2 regions of the Streptomyces sp. NPDC033136 genome follow, and region 2 is predicted to be linked to the other one. Evidence: riboswitches for the same ligand, from Rfam matches in the RefSeq annotation. Region 2 holds a riboswitch; the other holds the start of a gene.
What was found. Region 2 has a riboswitch for cobalamin ahead of ACZ5TL_RS22195 (prenyltransferase/squalene oxidase repeat-containing protein). Riboswitches for the same ligand answer to the same signal wherever they lie in the genome.

Region 1 (7,316 bases), on a different contig from region 2:
AGGTGGTTGGTCGGCTCGTCCAGGAGGAGTTCGCGGGGTTCCTGGGCCAGCGCGCGGGCGATCTGCACCCGCTGGCGTTCGCCGCCCGAGAGGGTGTGCCAGGGCTGGCCGGCCCGGCCGGCGAGGCCCGTGCGCGCCAGGGCGGCGCGTACCGCCCGCGCGTCGTCAGCCGAGGCGGGTGTCCAGGCGCGGCGGTGCGGCACGCGGCCCAGCCGTACGACGTCCTCGACCGTCAGCTCGACCTGTGTGTCCGACTGCTGCTCCACCATGGCGAGGCGGCGGGCGACCGTACGGCGGGGCAGGCCGTCCAGCGGCGTGCCGTCGAGCGTGACGACTCCGGTGGTCGGCGTGAGCAGCCCGGCCAGCAGTCGCAGCAGTGTGGACTTGCCGGAGCCGTTGGGGCCGAGGACACCGACCGTGGAGCCGGTCTCCGGCGCGAGGACGACGTCGTCGAGGATCAGGCGTCCGTCGGCACGGCGGCCTACCCGGTCGGCCCGCAGCCCGGCCCCGCTCACCGCCGTCGCCGCCCCGCTCGCCGCCGCCCCTGCCCCCTTCACCGCACCCTCCGCGTCCGGTAGAGCACCACCACGAACGCCGGCACCCCGATCAGCGACGTCACCACCCCCACCGGAACCTCCTGCGGGTCCAGCACCGTACGGGCCAGCGTGTCCACCCACACCAGGAACACCGCCCCGGCCAGGGCCGTGACCGGCAGCAGCCGGGCGTGCCCGGGGCCGGCCAGGGCCCGGGCGGCATGCGGCAGGACCAGCCCGACGAAGCCGATCGCCCCGGCCGAACTGACCAGCGCCGCCGTGAGCAGGGCCGTGACGCACAGCAGCACCAGCCGGGTGCGGGCCACGGACACCCCGAGCGCGGCCGCCGCGTCCTGCCCGAAAGCGAAGGCGTCGAGGGTACGGGCGTACGCCAGGCACACGACCAGCGTCACGGCCAGGACGGCCAGGCACAGCCAGACGTCGGTCCAGCCCGCGCCGCCGAGCGAGCCGAGGAGCCAGAAGAGCACGCCCCGGGTCGTCTCGGCGTCGGCGGCGGTCATCACGACGAAGGAGGTGAGCGCGGAGAACAGCTGCATGGCGGCGACGCCCGCGAGGACGACCCGGTCGGTGGTGCCGCCGAGGGTGTGGCTGAGCAGCAGCACCAGCGCGAAGGAGACCAGGGCGCCGAGGAACGCGCCCGCGGACACCGGGAGGGCGCCGCCTCCCACGCCGAGCACGACGACCAGGACCGCGCCGGTGGAGGCGCCCGAGGACACCCCGAGCACGAACGGATCGGCGAGCGGGTTGCGCAGCAGCGACTGCATCACCGCCCCGCACACGGCGAGTCCGGCCCCGCACACGGCCGCGAGCAGGGTGCGGGGCAGCCGCAGCTGCCAGACGATCCCGTCCCGGATCGGCGTCAGCTCCGAGCTGCCGAGGCCGAGGTGGGCGGCCACGACGGACCACACGTCGGCGACGCTGATGTCGGCGGGCCCGATGGTGAGGGACACGGCGAGGGAGACGACGAGCGCGAGGGCCCCGGCAGCGCCCAGCGCGAGCCCGGACCCACGGCGGGTCCGGATCCCGGACGCCGGGGCCGTGACCTCCGGCAGGTCCCGGTCGGTCACTTGGCCGGCCCGAACCGGCGCAGCCCGGCGGCGACCTGCTCCACGCCCTCGACCGTGCGGATGGTCGGGTTCATGGCCTGCCCGCTGAGCAGCACGTACCGCTTGTGCCGGACGGCGTCCATGGTCCTGGTGACCGGGTTGGACTCCAGGAAGGCGATCTTCCGCGCGGCCGACTCGGCGGTCTGTGACTTCCTGGTCAGGTCGCCGATGACGAGGACGTCGGGGTCACGGTCGGCGACCGTCTCCCAGTTGATCTGCGGCCACTCCTCGTGCGTGTCGTCGAAGGCGTTCTTCGCGCCGAGGGCCCGGGTGATGATGCCCGGCGCTCCGCAACAGCCCGCCATGTAGGGCGACTCGGAGTTGGCGAACCAGTACAGGAGGGTGACGTCGTGGGCGTCGATGCCGGAGGTGGCCTTCGTCATGCGCTGCCGGAGGGACGCCACGAGTTCCTCGCCGCGTTCCCTCACCCCGAACACGGCCGCGAGATCCCGTACCTCGCCGTACACGGTGTCGATGCCCAGGGCTCTGTCGCGTGCTCCGTCGCCGCCCCCCGAGTTGTCCTTGCCGGCGCAGTCGGACGGGGAGACGTACGTGGGGACGCCGAGCTTCTCGAACTGCTCGCGGGTGGCGACGCCGCCCTTGCCGAGGGTGGAGACGAAGGAGGCGGCGACGAAGTCGGGGCCGGCGTCCAGGACCCGTTCGAAGGACGGGTTGTTCTCGGCGATGCGCGGCACCTTCGCCTCGGCCTTCTCCAGCCCCTTCATCACCGGGTCGGTCCAGGTGGCGGTACCCGCGAGGCGGTCGGCGAGGCCGAGGGAGAGCAGGATCTCGGTGGTGCCCTGGTTGAGGGAGACGGCGTGCCGCGGCGCGGCCTCGACGCGGACCTCGTGGCCGCAGTTGCCGAGGGTGACGGCGGCTTTCGCGGGGGCGGGCTTCGCGTCGCCGCAGGCGGTCAGGAGCAGGGAGCCGACCGCGAGCAGCACGGCGGCACGGGCGGGTCGGGCGAGGGACACGGGAACCAGTCCTCAGTCGTCGAGGGCTCGATCGCGGAGCCCGGTCGTACGGTGCTCCCCCGCCGCGTGCGGCCGCGGGGGCCGCCAGCAGGTCTTCGGACTCGGGTTCATCCGGATCGGAGCGCCTTCCCGGACCTCCGCGAGGGAGTCCAGTGGCCGAGGCCCCGCCCGTCCCCCTCACCGCTGCGCGTCAGTTCCGGATTCGCACCGGATTCCCTGACCCACGTACATGGGTTCGACTGGCCTCGGCAAGCTATCACGGGGGCACCGGGGGAATGACCGCGCACCTCGCGTCGTTGTGCGCACAGCAGGTCGTCCACGACGTCCGAGGAGGCAGCCTGTGTACGGCGACGAGGCAACGATCCGCAGGATTCTCGCCGGACTCGGCGACACCTGGGCCGTGGTGGGCCTGTCGTCGAACCAGCGGCGCGCGGCGTACGGGGTCGCCGCCGTCCTCCAGCGCTTCGGCAAGCGCGTCGTGCCGGTGCATCCGAAGGCCGAGACGGTGCACGGCGAGCAGGGGTACGCGAGCCTGGCGGACATCCCCTTCGAGGTGGACGTCGTGGACGTGTTCGTGAACAGCGACCTCGCCGGAGCGGTCGCCGACGAGGCGGTCGCGAAGGGCGCCAGGGCCGTGTGGTTCCAGCTCGGTGTCGTCGACGAGGCGGCGTACGAGCGGACCCGCGCCGCGGGCCTGGACATGGTGATGGACCGCTGCCCAGCGATCGAGATCCCCCTGCTCGGGCAGTGATCCCCCTGCTCGGGCGTGACCTCGACGGCTGCTCATCCGCGGTGGCCGGCGATCCACCACTGGGCCCGGGCGTTGGCGTCCCGGCCCGGGGAGATGGGGCGGGGCATCGAGGACGGGCCGTCGCGGAGGCGCCCGCCCACTGAGACCGGCCTCCATGACGAGCCGCATGACCCGTGCCTTGCCGCTCCCGGGCTCCGGCGAGCAGTACCTCGGGGCGGCCGCGCGGTACTGACTCAGTCGTGCGGGGGCCGGTCGCTGAGGCGGTGGTCGGCCACGTTCAGCGCCTCGTCCACCAGCCGGCGCAGATGGCCGTCGCGGAGTGAGTAGACCACCCGGCGGCCCTCCTTGCGCGTGTCCACCAGGCCCGCGAGGCGCAGTCGCGCCAGGTGCTGGCTGACGGCCGGCCGCGCCGCCCCGCACGCCTGGGTGAGCGTCGTGACGTCGGCTTCCGACCCTGTCAGTGCGTGCAGCAGGGCGAGCCGCGTCCGGTCCCCGAGCAGGGCGAGCAGTTCGGCGGCGAGCGCGAACTGCTCCTCGCCGGGACTGCGCGGATGCGCATCGTGCGCAGATGACAGGTGCATGCGTGCGCTCATACGCACATAATGGCCCCGTGGGCGTGTGCACGTCCACTCACACGCGCACCGGAAGGGGACCCACGTGAGCGACCGGCACGAGCATTCCCACCCTCATGACCACGGACACCGGCACGACCGGGGCCACGGGCACGAGGACGGGCACGGGCACGGCGGGGGCCACGGGCACGACGACGGGCACGGGCACGACGGGGGCCACGGGCACGGCCTGCTCCACCGGATGGCCCACGTCCTCACCCCGCACTCCCACGAGACGGCCGGCAAGGTCGACTCCACCCTGGAGTCGTCGGCCCGCGGGATGCGGGCGCTCTGGGTCTCGCTCGCGGTGCTCGGCGTGACGGCCCTGGCCCAGGCGGTGGTGGTGGCCCTCTCCGGCTCGGTGGCGCTGCTCGGGGACACGGTCCACAACGCGGCGGACGCGCTGACCGCCGTACCGCTCGGCATCGCCTTCGTTCTGGGGCGGCGCGCGGCCACCCGCCGCTTCACCTACGGCTACGGGCGGGCCGAGGACCTGGCGGGCCTGGTGATCGTGCTGACCATCGCCGCGTCGGCGGCCTTCGCGGGCTGGGCGGCTCTGGACCGGCTGCTGGATCCGCGGCCCGTCGAGCACGTCCCGGCCGTCGCCGTGGCCGCCCTCGTCGGTTTCGCGGGCAACGAGTGGGTGGCCCGCTACCGCATCCGCGTCGGCCGCGCGATCGGATCCGCCGCGCTGGTCGCCGACGGGCTGCACGCCCGTACCGACGGGTTCACCTCACTGGCCGTGCTGCTGGGCGCCGCGGGCTCGGCCCTGGGATGGCACCTGGCGGACCCCGTCGTCGGGCTGGCGATCACCGCGGCGATCGTCCTGGTGCTGCGGGACGCGGCGCGGGAGGTGTTCCGGCGGGTGCTGGACGCCGTCGACCCGGCCCTGGTGGACCGGGCCGAGCGGGCACTGGCCGACGTTCCCGGGGTGCGCGGGGTGGGTGAACTGCGGCTGCGCTGGATCGGCCACCGGCTGCGCGCCGAGGTGGCGGTCGTGGTCGACGGTGAGGTGACGGTACGGGAGGCCCACCGCATCGCCGTCGACGCCGAGCATGCGCTGCTGCACGCCGTACCGCGCCTCACCGCGGCCCTGGTCCACGCCGACCCGGAACCGGCCCCGGGCGAGACCGACCCGCATCTGGCACTGGCGCACCACACCGCGGCGTAGGTCAGGAGACCCCGAGCCCCTCCAGCACCACGGCGCCCGGCAGTTCCGCGAACGCCTTGCCCGGGACCAGCAGCTTGCCGCGCCGCCGGCCGCTGCCGACCAGCACATACGCCAGGTCGACGACGGCCGTGTCCACCAGGAGGGGCCAGCCGCCCGGAAGTCCGATCGGGGTGATGCCGCCGTACTCCATGCCGGTCTCGGCGGTCGCCGTGTCCATCGAGGCGAACGAGGCCTTGCGGGCGCCGAGCCGACGGCGCACGACGCCGTTCACGTCGACCCGGGTGGTGGACAGCACCACGCACGCGGCGAGCGTTGACTCGCCGCCGCGCTTGCCCTCGACGACCACGCAGTTCGCGGACTGCTCCAGCAGCTCCCGCCCGTAGTGCTCCACGAAGATGGCCGTGTCGGCCCACTCCGGGTCGGTGTCGACGTACACGAGCCGGTCGGCGGGGACGCTGCCCTGCCAGTGGCGGACGGCGACGGCGACCGGGGCGGCGAGTTCGCCGAGGCAGGCGGGGGCCGGACGGGCGTTGTCGAAGTGTCCGATGGGTGGGCGCATGACCGCACGCTAACAACCGCCGACCGCCCGCCGGCCGGGCGTCTCAGGACACGGGCGGCACCGAGACGGCCATGACCATCTCCGTCGGCACGTCGCCGGTGTTGCCGTAGGTGTGCGGGACGTTGGCCTCGAAGTGGACGCTCGCGCCCGCGGGGACACGGTGCTCGGCGCCGTCGACGGTGAGCGTGAGCTCCCCCGCGGTGACGTGGAGCAGTTCGGTCGTGCCGGCGGGGTGCGGGTCCGAGGAGCTGCTCTGGCCCGGCATGAGCCGCCAGTCCCACAGCTCCAGTGGGCCGGGCGCCTCGGTGCCCGCGAGCAGCCGGTTGTAGCTGCCGGCGTCGGTGTGCCACAGCCGTACGGCCTGCTCGGCCGGGACGATGCGGACGTGCGGGCCCTGCTCGTAGTCGAGGAGGGTGGTGATGCTGACGCCGAGCGCGTCGCCGATCTTGACGACGGTGCCGAGGCTGGGGTTGGTGCGGGCCTGCTCGATCTGGATGAGCATGCCGCGGCTGACGCCTGCCCGGGCGGCGAGCACGTCCAGGGTGAAGCCGCGCACCGCGCGCCAGTGCTTGACGCTGCGTGCCAGCGACTGGGTCAGCAGGTCGAGGTCCGACACATTCCGTCCAATATTGCGTATGACACAGTACATCAGGGTGCACTACCGTGCGGTTGACCTGATCGTTCACCGAACTGTACTGCGAGGCATCCGCCGGCGTCGGGCTGAACCCGCGGGCTCAGGACTCCGGCTCCAGCTCCGCGAGACCGGCCGCCGTCTCCTCGCCACGAGCGCCGTCTCGTCGCTCTCCGGTTCCCGGCCGCCGGTCCCCGTGCTCATCGCCCGCTGTCCCCTGTGCGTCCAGCTCGGCCAGACGTGCCGCCGTCTCCTCGTCGAGTTCCGACAGCGCCCGCAGCTGCTCGGGCGTCACACCCTCGGGGATCGGGACCGGCGGCGGGGTGCGCAGGGGCGGCTGCCAGCCGTCGGCGGGCGTCCAGCGCCGGACGACACGCGCCGGTGCGCCCGCCACCACGGCGTGGTCGGGCACCGTGCCCCGCACGACCGCACCCGCGGCCACCACCACGTTCCGCCCGATCCGGGCGCCCGGCAGGATCACCGCGCCCGTGCCGATCCAGCAGCCGGGCCCGATCTCCACCGGCTCCATGCGCGGCCACTGCCTGCCGATCGGCTCGTGCGGATCGTCGTAGGAGTGGTTCGTGGAGGTGACGTAGACGTACGGGCCGAAGTAGCAGTCACTGCCGATCGTGACCGTCGTGTCGGCGATGACGTGGCTGCCGCGGCCCAGGACGACGCCGTCGCCGAGGCGCAGGATGGGGTCCGGGCCGAGGTCGAGGTCGGGCATCAGGCCCGCGGTGAGGGTGACCTGCTCGCCGATGATGCAGTGGGAGCCGAGGTGGATCCACGGCTCACCGAAGACCGTGCCGAGCGGGAAGGCGAGCCTGGTACCTGTTCCCATCGCGCCGAACCGGTACCGGCCGGGGTGCTCCGCGGTGACGGAGGCCGTCCGCTGCAGCCAGGCCCACCCGGCGTGGACGGCGCGCTGCGTGAGGCCCCGCCGCCAGGATGAGAACGTG
Region 2 (7,316 bases):
GCCTCGCCGGGGGCGCGTCGAAGGTGACCGGCGTCTCGAAGGCCGCCCTGCGGGTGGCGCGGCGCAGCGCCCGAAGGACCGCGGGGCCCAGCGTGAGCGTCAGGACGACCGTGACGACCGCCCGGCCCAGGTCCCAGCCGAGAGAGGTGGCCACGCAGTACGCGAGGAAGCGGGCCAGGTTCGTGGCGACCGGCGCGTGCGGGTCCAAGGCGACGTTCGAGGCGAGGGCGCTCATGAAGGGCCAGCCGGCCATGTTCATGATCGTGCCGTAGGCGAAGGCGGCGAGGAAGCCGTAGCCGGCGAGCATCGCGCGCTCGGCCCGGCCGCGCAGCCGGTCCGGGCCGGGCAGCAGGCCCGCGCCCATCGCGAACCAGCCCATCGCCAGCATCTGGAACGGCAGCCACGGCCCGACCCCGCCCGTGAGCAGCGCGGACGCGAACATCGTCACCGAACCCAGGACGAACCCGAAACCCGGCCCGAGCACCCGGCCGCTCAGCACCATCAGGAAGAACATCGGCTCGATGCCGGCGGTCCCGGCGCCGATCGGCCGCAGGGCCGCACCCGTGGCGGCCAGCACGCCCAGCATCGCGACCGCCTTCGGGCCCAGCCCGGACTCCGAGATCGCCGCGGCCACGACCGCCACGAGCAGCACCAGCAGGCCCGCGAAGAGCCAAGGGGCGTCCTGCGCGTGCGCGCTGAGCCGCGAGGTGGGCGGCGCGAGGAAGGGCCAGCCGAAACCGGCCACACCGACCCCGCTGACCAGCGTCAGGGCGGCGAGGGAGCGGGGGCCCAGACGGACGGCCCTCGCCTGCCGTTGCGTGCTCACGGGGTGGCCTCGGGACGGAGGGCGGCGCGGACCTGGGAGACCGTGAGCCACTGCTGCGGGGCCAGGATCTTGGTGACCTGCGGGGCGAACGACGGCGAGGAGACCACGATGTCCGCCGTCGGCCCGTCCGCGATCACCTCGCCCTCGGCGAGCAGCACGACCCGGTGGGCGAGTTCCGCCGCCAGCTCAACGTCGTGCGTGGCCAGCACGATGGCGTGCCCTTCGGCGGCCAGTCCGCGCAGCACCCCGACCAGCCGGGCCTTCGCCGCGTAGTCCAGGCCCCGGGTCGGCTCGTCCAGCAGGAGCAGCGGGGGCCGGGCCGTCAGGACGACGGCCAGGGCCAGCGCGAGCCGCTGCCCCTCCGAGAGGTCCCGGGGGTGGGTGTCGTCGGTGACGCCCGGGAGCAGTTCGGTGACCAGGGCCCGGCAGGTGCCGGAGTCCGCGCCGGCGTCCTGGTCGGCCGCCGCGCACTCGGCGGCGACCGTGTCGGCGTAGAGCAGGTCGCGCGGCTCCTGAGGGACCAGGCCGACCTTGCGGACGAGGCCCTTCGGGGCGGTGCGGTGAGGGACGGCCTCGCCGAGCCGGACGGTTCCCGAGCCGGGGGTGACCAGGCCCACCAGGGAGTTGAGCAGGGTGGACTTCCCGGCGCCGTTGCGGCCCATGAGGGCGATCGTCTCGCCGGGGGTGATGGTGAGGTCGATGTGGCGCAGGGCCTGGATGCGGGCGCGGGTCACCGAGAGGGCTCGGACCTCGGCTGTGTGGGGGGTGGCGCCGGCCGCGGCGGGGCGTGCGGAGAAGCGGCGGGTGAGGGGCGGTCGTGGCTGGTCGCGCCGTTCCCCGCGCCCCTGAGGCACGTGGTCGAGCCGGCGCCCCTGAGGCACGTGGTCGAGTTGCCGGCGCAGGAGGGCTGCCCTGCGCCTGGCGTCGCGGACCGTCATCGGCAGCGGGGACCAGCCCGCCAGCCGGCCCAGGTCCACCACCGGCGGGTACACCGGGGACACGGCCATCACCTCGGCCGGGGTGCCCAGCACCGGGGGCGCGCCCGGGCCGGGCAGGAGGACGACCCGGTCGGCGTACTGGATGACCCGTTCCAGGCGGTGCTCGGCGAGGAGGACCGTCGTGCCGAGGTCGTGCACGAGCCGCTGCAGCACCGCCAGCACCTCCTCCGCGGCGGCCGGGTCGAGCGCGGAGGTCGGCTCGTCCAGGACGAGCACGCCCGGGTGCGGGGTGAGGACCGAGCCGATCGCCACGCGCTGCTGCTGGCCGCCGGAGAGCGTGGCGATCGGCCGCCCGCGCAGGTCGGCGAGGCCGAGCAGGTCGAGCGTCTCCTCGACGCGGCGGCGCATCACGTCCGGGGCGAGGCCCAGCGACTCCATGCCGTAGGCGAGTTCGTCCTCGACGGTGTCGGTGACGAAGTGGGAGAGCGGGTCCTGGCCGACCGTGCCCACCACGTCGGCCAGTTCGCGCGGCTTGTGCGTGCGGGTGTCGCGGCCCGCGACCGTGACCCGGCCGCGCAGGGTGCCGCCCGTGAAGTGCGGCACGAGCCCGCTGACCGCGCCCAGGACGGTCGACTTGCCGACCCCGGACGGGCCCGCCAGCAGCACGAGTTCACCTTCCGGGACCTCGAAGTCGATGCCCTGGACGGTGGGTTCGGCGGCCCCGTCGTACGTCACGGAGACCTCCTCGAAGCGGATCACGACGGCTCCTTGGGATCGGGGGCGACGAACGCGGGCAGCAGGCCGAGGAGGACGGCGGCGGCCGGCCAGAGCGGGAGCGTGGGGGCGACGAGCGGGACCACGCCGGGGTGCAGGTCCGCAGGATCGCGGACGGAGGCGAGGGTGAGGAGGGCCGCGACCGCCACGCCCGAGGCGACGACCAGCCCGGCGCGTGCGTCCCAGCGGTCCGGGCGGTAGCGGGTGCGCAGGGAGCGGCGACCGCCGAGTTTGAGGCCCGCGAGGGCGGCGGCGAGCCCGGCCAGCAGGACGGGCACGCCGTACCCGGCGCCTTCGGCCGTGAGCAGCCCGTACGTTCCGGCGCAGACGCCGAGCAGACCGCCGAGGGTGAGGGCGGCGGTGGTACGGCGGACGGCGGCGGGGACCCGCGCGGTACGGCCGTAGCCGCGGGCGTCCATCGCGGCGGCGAGGGCGACCGAGCGCTCCAGCGCGCCCTCCAGGACCGGCAGGCCCACGTGCAGCAGACCCCGGACGCCCCTGTCCGGACGGCCGCGCAGCCGGCGGGCGGCGCGCAGACGCTGGACGTCGGCGATGAGGTTCGGGGCGAAGGTGAGGGCCACGACGACCGCCACGCCCATCTCGTAGAGGGCGCCCGGGAGGGACTTGAGGAGACGGGAGGGGTTCGCGAGGGCGTTCGCGGCACCGACGCAGATGAGGAGCGTGGCCAGTTTCAGGCCGTCGTACAGGGCGAAGGCGAGGGCCTCCGCGGTGACCTCGCCGCCGAGGCGGATGCCCTGGGCCCAGGCGGGGAGGCCGGCTTCGGGGAGGGTGAGCAGGGTGTGCGTGCCGGGGACGGGGGAGCCGAGGACCGTCGCGAAGAGCAGGCGGATGAGCAGGACGGCGAGGGCGAGCTTGACGAAGGCGCCGTAGGAGCGGGACCAGGGGGTCTCGGGGCGGCGGGTGGCCACGACGTAGGCGGAGACCGCGATGAGGAGGGTGAGGAGAAGGGGGTTCGTGGTGCGGGTGGCCGCGGTGCCGAGGGACAGCGCCCAGAGCCACCAGGCGCCGGGATGGAGAGACGCCGGGTGTCGGCCCGGGGGGCGGGGGCTTCGCGCGTCCCGGCGCAGTGGGGTGCCGCTAGGACTGGCCATGGTCACGCCGTCGTACCTGCCAGACCGCTGCCGCGCCCAGGGCCGCCACCGCGCCGATTCCCGCCCACAGGCCCAGGGACGGGCCGTCGTCCGCCGTGTCCTTCCCGGGCGCGGGCGCGGGCGAGGGCTCGGTCGTGGTCGTGGGCTGCTTCTTCGACACCTGCTCCCCGCAGCCCTGCTCCGGGTAGCCCGAGAGGGCGCACAGGAGGGCGTTGGTGTCGTAGCGCAGCGGCTTGGCCACCGTCGCCAGGGCGTCCGCCGTGGTCGCGTCGGAGGGGACCTGCGCGCAGGCCGTTCTCGCGGCGGGCGGGGACTCGCCCCGGGGGGCGTCCCCCGGCGTGCCGAAGTCGAGGACCAGGGCCACTCGCTTCTCGCCGTCCCGTGCGGGCGTCTTCGCGCAGATCGTCGCGAAGTCGGCCCGGCCGCGCGGTCGGGCCGCGTCCCCGGAGTCCTCGCTCACCGCGAAGCGGAAACCCTGGATGTCGCCGTCCGAGGGGCGGGTCGTGGACGGGCCCTGGGTGGCGTAGACCCAGCGGTCGCCGTCGCGCTCCCAGAACGACCAGTAGCGGTAACCGGCTGCCTGGGCCTGGCCCGCGCCCGAGAGGAGCAGGAGCGAGGCCAGGACGAGGAGAACGGCCCGGCGGATCACGGCTGCTGCTTCTTCTTGCGGCCGGTGAACAGGAACCCGATGCCGATGCCGGCGACGAGGCAGACGCCGACGTACCACCAGATCCCGAAGAAGGAACCCGAGTCCTGCTCCCAGTCCGAGGCCTTCGGCTTCTCGGCCTTCAGCGGGGCCGGGCCCGTCGCGTTGAGCTGCTTGACGAGGTCAGCGCCGCCGAAGTCGCGCGGGTCCGTGCCCGTCGCGTGGGCGGCGAGGATCAGCTGGGCGTAGGCGGCCGGACCGCTCCGCGCGGCCCAGGACGCGGAGTTCTTCTCCAGCCACCGCACGGACTTCTCCGCCTGCGCCGTGTCACCCCGCGCGGCGAGCGCCACGACCGCGTCGGCGGTGTTGCCGTGGTCGGGCTGGGGCTCGGCACCGCCCAGGGCGGACACCAGATGCTCGTCGTCCCTGGCCAGGACGGCGGTGAGATAGGCAGCCCCGTTCGCCGCCGCCTGCTGGGGCGTTGTGGCGTTCTCGCAGGTCGCCTCGGGCCCCTTGCCGGGTTTGACGACCATGCCCTTGCCCAGTGCGCCCAGTACGCCGGCCGCCGTGGCGTCGGCGTTGGCGGCGAGCTTGCCCTCCCTGTCCGGCTGGAACGCGAAGGCGCCGTCGCCGTCCCCGCCGCACGGCAGCGCGAGCTTCAGCAGGGCGTCGTAGGGGGACTCGCCGTCCTTCTCGGCCTGGTCCGGCTTCTCGCCCGCGGCGGCGAGCGCGCCTATGACGATCGACGTCGAGTTGGTGTCACTGGCACCGCCGGGCGCGTAACCCCAGCCGCCGTCCTTGTTCTGGACGGACTTCAGCCAGCCGACGGCCTTGCCGGTGACGTCGTCGTGCCCGCCGAGCGCGGCCAGCGCCTGCACCGCGGCGGCGGTGGCGTTGGTGTCCAGCATGGTCCTGGCGTCGCACGCCGTGGCGGGGTCGGGGCGGTACGGGGCGAAGCCGCCGTCCGCGCACTGCTGCCGCACCAGCCACTCGACGGACTTCGCGGCCGGCCTCACCCGCACCGTGTCCTGCGCGAGGAGCGCGAGGGACTGGCGCCAGACGCCGTCGAACTTCGGGTCCTTGTCGCCGTACAGGGCGGAGGGGAGCGCCTGGGACGGCGACGGGGACGGGGCGGCGGCGGCCGGGGTGGCGGCGCCGATCACGGCGACGGCGGCCAGGACCGCGGCGCTGCGGCGGACGTTCATGATCGGCGGGTGCCTCTCCCTGTGGGGGAGCCGGGCAGCACGGGACACCCCGGCGGCTCGGCTCCGTATACCTCGACGGTGCCGTGCACCGGCGGGCTGCCGGGCACGTGAGCCGGTCACGAACCGTACGGGGCGATCCGGCTCACCGCCTCGGCGGGCGGTACACGGTTGCGGGTCAGCGCCGGAATTGCACCGGCTTCCCCCCGTACGGTGTGATGACGACCCGCTTACTGTACCTGTCGGTAGAAAACCGGCCGAGGGCGCCGGTTGGGCCGGGGCGGCTTCGCCCCATGCCGACCACACCACCAGGGAAGCTGCTCGGCTCGGGCCGCCGGGCCGACGTGTACGAGATCGACGAGGCGTGGGTGCTGCGCCGCGAGCCCTCCTCGCCGGCCCGCCCCTCCCACGCGGCAGGCCCTGGCCGAGTGAGGTGGAGGCCGAACTCCTGCGATTTGCCGAGGAGTTGATCCTCTCCGGGGCGCGGACAGGCTAGCGTGGGCCTTCCCGACCACACCCAGGAGCCGTCCATGACCGACCAGGTGGAGAACGCCACGCAGGAGCCGTTCCCCAAGATCGACACCTCGGTGCCGCACTCGGCCCGGATCTGGAACTACTGGCTGGGCGGCAAGGACAACTACGAGGTCGACCGGGTGGCCGGTGACGCGTTCCGCGAGGCCTTCCCCGGCATCGAGTCCGGGGCCCGCGCCGCCCGCTACTTCCTCGCCCGCGCCGTACGCCACCTGGCCGCCGAGGAGGGCATCCGCCAGTTCCTGGACATCGGCACCGGGCTGCCCAACGTCGACAACACCCACCAGATCGCCCAGCGGGCGGCCCCGGAGAGCCGCATCGTCTACGTCGACAACGACCCGCTGGTCCTGGCCCACGCCCGCGCGCTGCTCACCAGCACACCGGAAGGCGTCACGAACTACGTCGACGCCGACCTGCGCGAGCCGGACACGATCATCCGGGAAGCCGGCCGGACCCTGGACTTCGACAAGCCGGTCGCCCTCATGCTGATGGGCATCCTGGGCCACATCGAGGACCACGACGAGGCCCGCTCGATCGTGCGGCGGCTCGTGGACGCCCTGCCCTTGGGCAGCTACCTCGTGCAGTACGACTCCACCGACACCAGCGAGGACTACGTCAGGGCCATCCAGCAGTACAACGACGGCGGTTCGATCCCCTACATCCTCCGCAGCCCCGAGCAGATCGCCCGCTACTTCGACGGTCTGGAACTGCTCGAACCGGGCGTGGCCTCCTGCTCGCGCTGGCGTCCCGACGCGGCGGCCCTGGGCCTGCCCGCGGAGGTGCACCAGTACGGCGGCGTCGCCCGGAAACGCTGACGCCGCACGTCTCCAGGCTGACGCCTCAGGTCTCCTGAAGGATCCGGTGGAGGGTCGTCGGCGTCTCGTCCGGTGACTCGGCTTCGACCACCAGCCGGTTCATGGCATCCCAGTAGCACTCGATCTCGGCCGGCCGGTCGGGGTAGACGGCCGTAGTCAGCCGTTCGAGGTAGACGATGTCGGGCAACTGCCCACCGGGCAGCCGCAGGATGGTGACCGGACCGCCCTCCGCGGCATGGCCGCCCGCGCTGAACGGCAGGATCTGGAGCGTGACCTGCGGAAGCCGGCAGAGCTCGATGAGCTGCTTGAGCTGGGCGCGCATCACACGGATGCCGCCCATCGGCCTGCGCAGCGCCGCCTCGTCGATCACGGCCCACAGCCGGGCCGGCGACTCCCGGTGCAGGACGCGCTGACGCGTCATCCGCAACGCGACCCTGCGTTCGATCTCCCCCTCGCCCGCGTCCGGGTGGGC

Region 1: another riboswitch for cobalamin. It lies ahead of ACZ5TL_RS19960 (ABC transporter substrate-binding protein); the one in region 2 lies ahead of ACZ5TL_RS22195 (prenyltransferase/squalene oxidase repeat-containing protein).

Annotation. Positions count from the first base shown of each region.
Region 1 covers NZ_JBVIPD010000010.1:25,314-32,629, reverse strand. The annotation lists gene ACZ5TL_RS19970 (ABC transporter ATP-binding protein) at 1-557, opposite strand, end outside; gene ACZ5TL_RS19965 (FecCD family ABC transporter permease) at 554-1,606, opposite strand; gene ACZ5TL_RS19960 (ABC transporter substrate-binding protein) at 1,618-2,634, opposite strand; cobalamin riboswitch at 2,704-2,893, opposite strand; gene ACZ5TL_RS19955 (CoA-binding protein) at 2,975-3,385, shown strand; gene ACZ5TL_RS19950 (ArsR/SmtB family transcription factor) at 3,619-3,978, opposite strand; gene ACZ5TL_RS19945 (cation diffusion facilitator family transporter) at 4,043-5,167, shown strand; gene ACZ5TL_RS19940 (YbaK/EbsC family protein) at 5,169-5,726, opposite strand; gene ACZ5TL_RS19935 (helix-turn-helix domain-containing protein) at 5,770-6,342, opposite strand; gene ACZ5TL_RS19930 (acyltransferase) at 6,461-7,316, opposite strand, start outside.
Region 2 covers NZ_JBVIPD010000011.1:221,665-228,980, forward strand. The annotation lists gene ACZ5TL_RS22175 (ECF transporter S component) at 1-826, opposite strand, end outside; gene ACZ5TL_RS22180 (ABC transporter ATP-binding protein) at 823-2,523, opposite strand; gene ACZ5TL_RS22185 (CbiQ family ECF transporter T component) at 2,520-3,650, opposite strand; gene ACZ5TL_RS22190 (SCO2322 family protein) at 3,637-4,299, opposite strand; gene ACZ5TL_RS22195 (prenyltransferase/squalene oxidase repeat-containing protein) at 4,296-5,501, opposite strand; adenosylcobalamin-variant (AdoCbl-variant) riboswitch at 5,624-5,713, opposite strand; gene ACZ5TL_RS22200 (SAM-dependent methyltransferase) at 6,029-6,844, shown strand; gene ACZ5TL_RS22205 (DUF5753 domain-containing protein) at 6,870-7,316, opposite strand, start outside.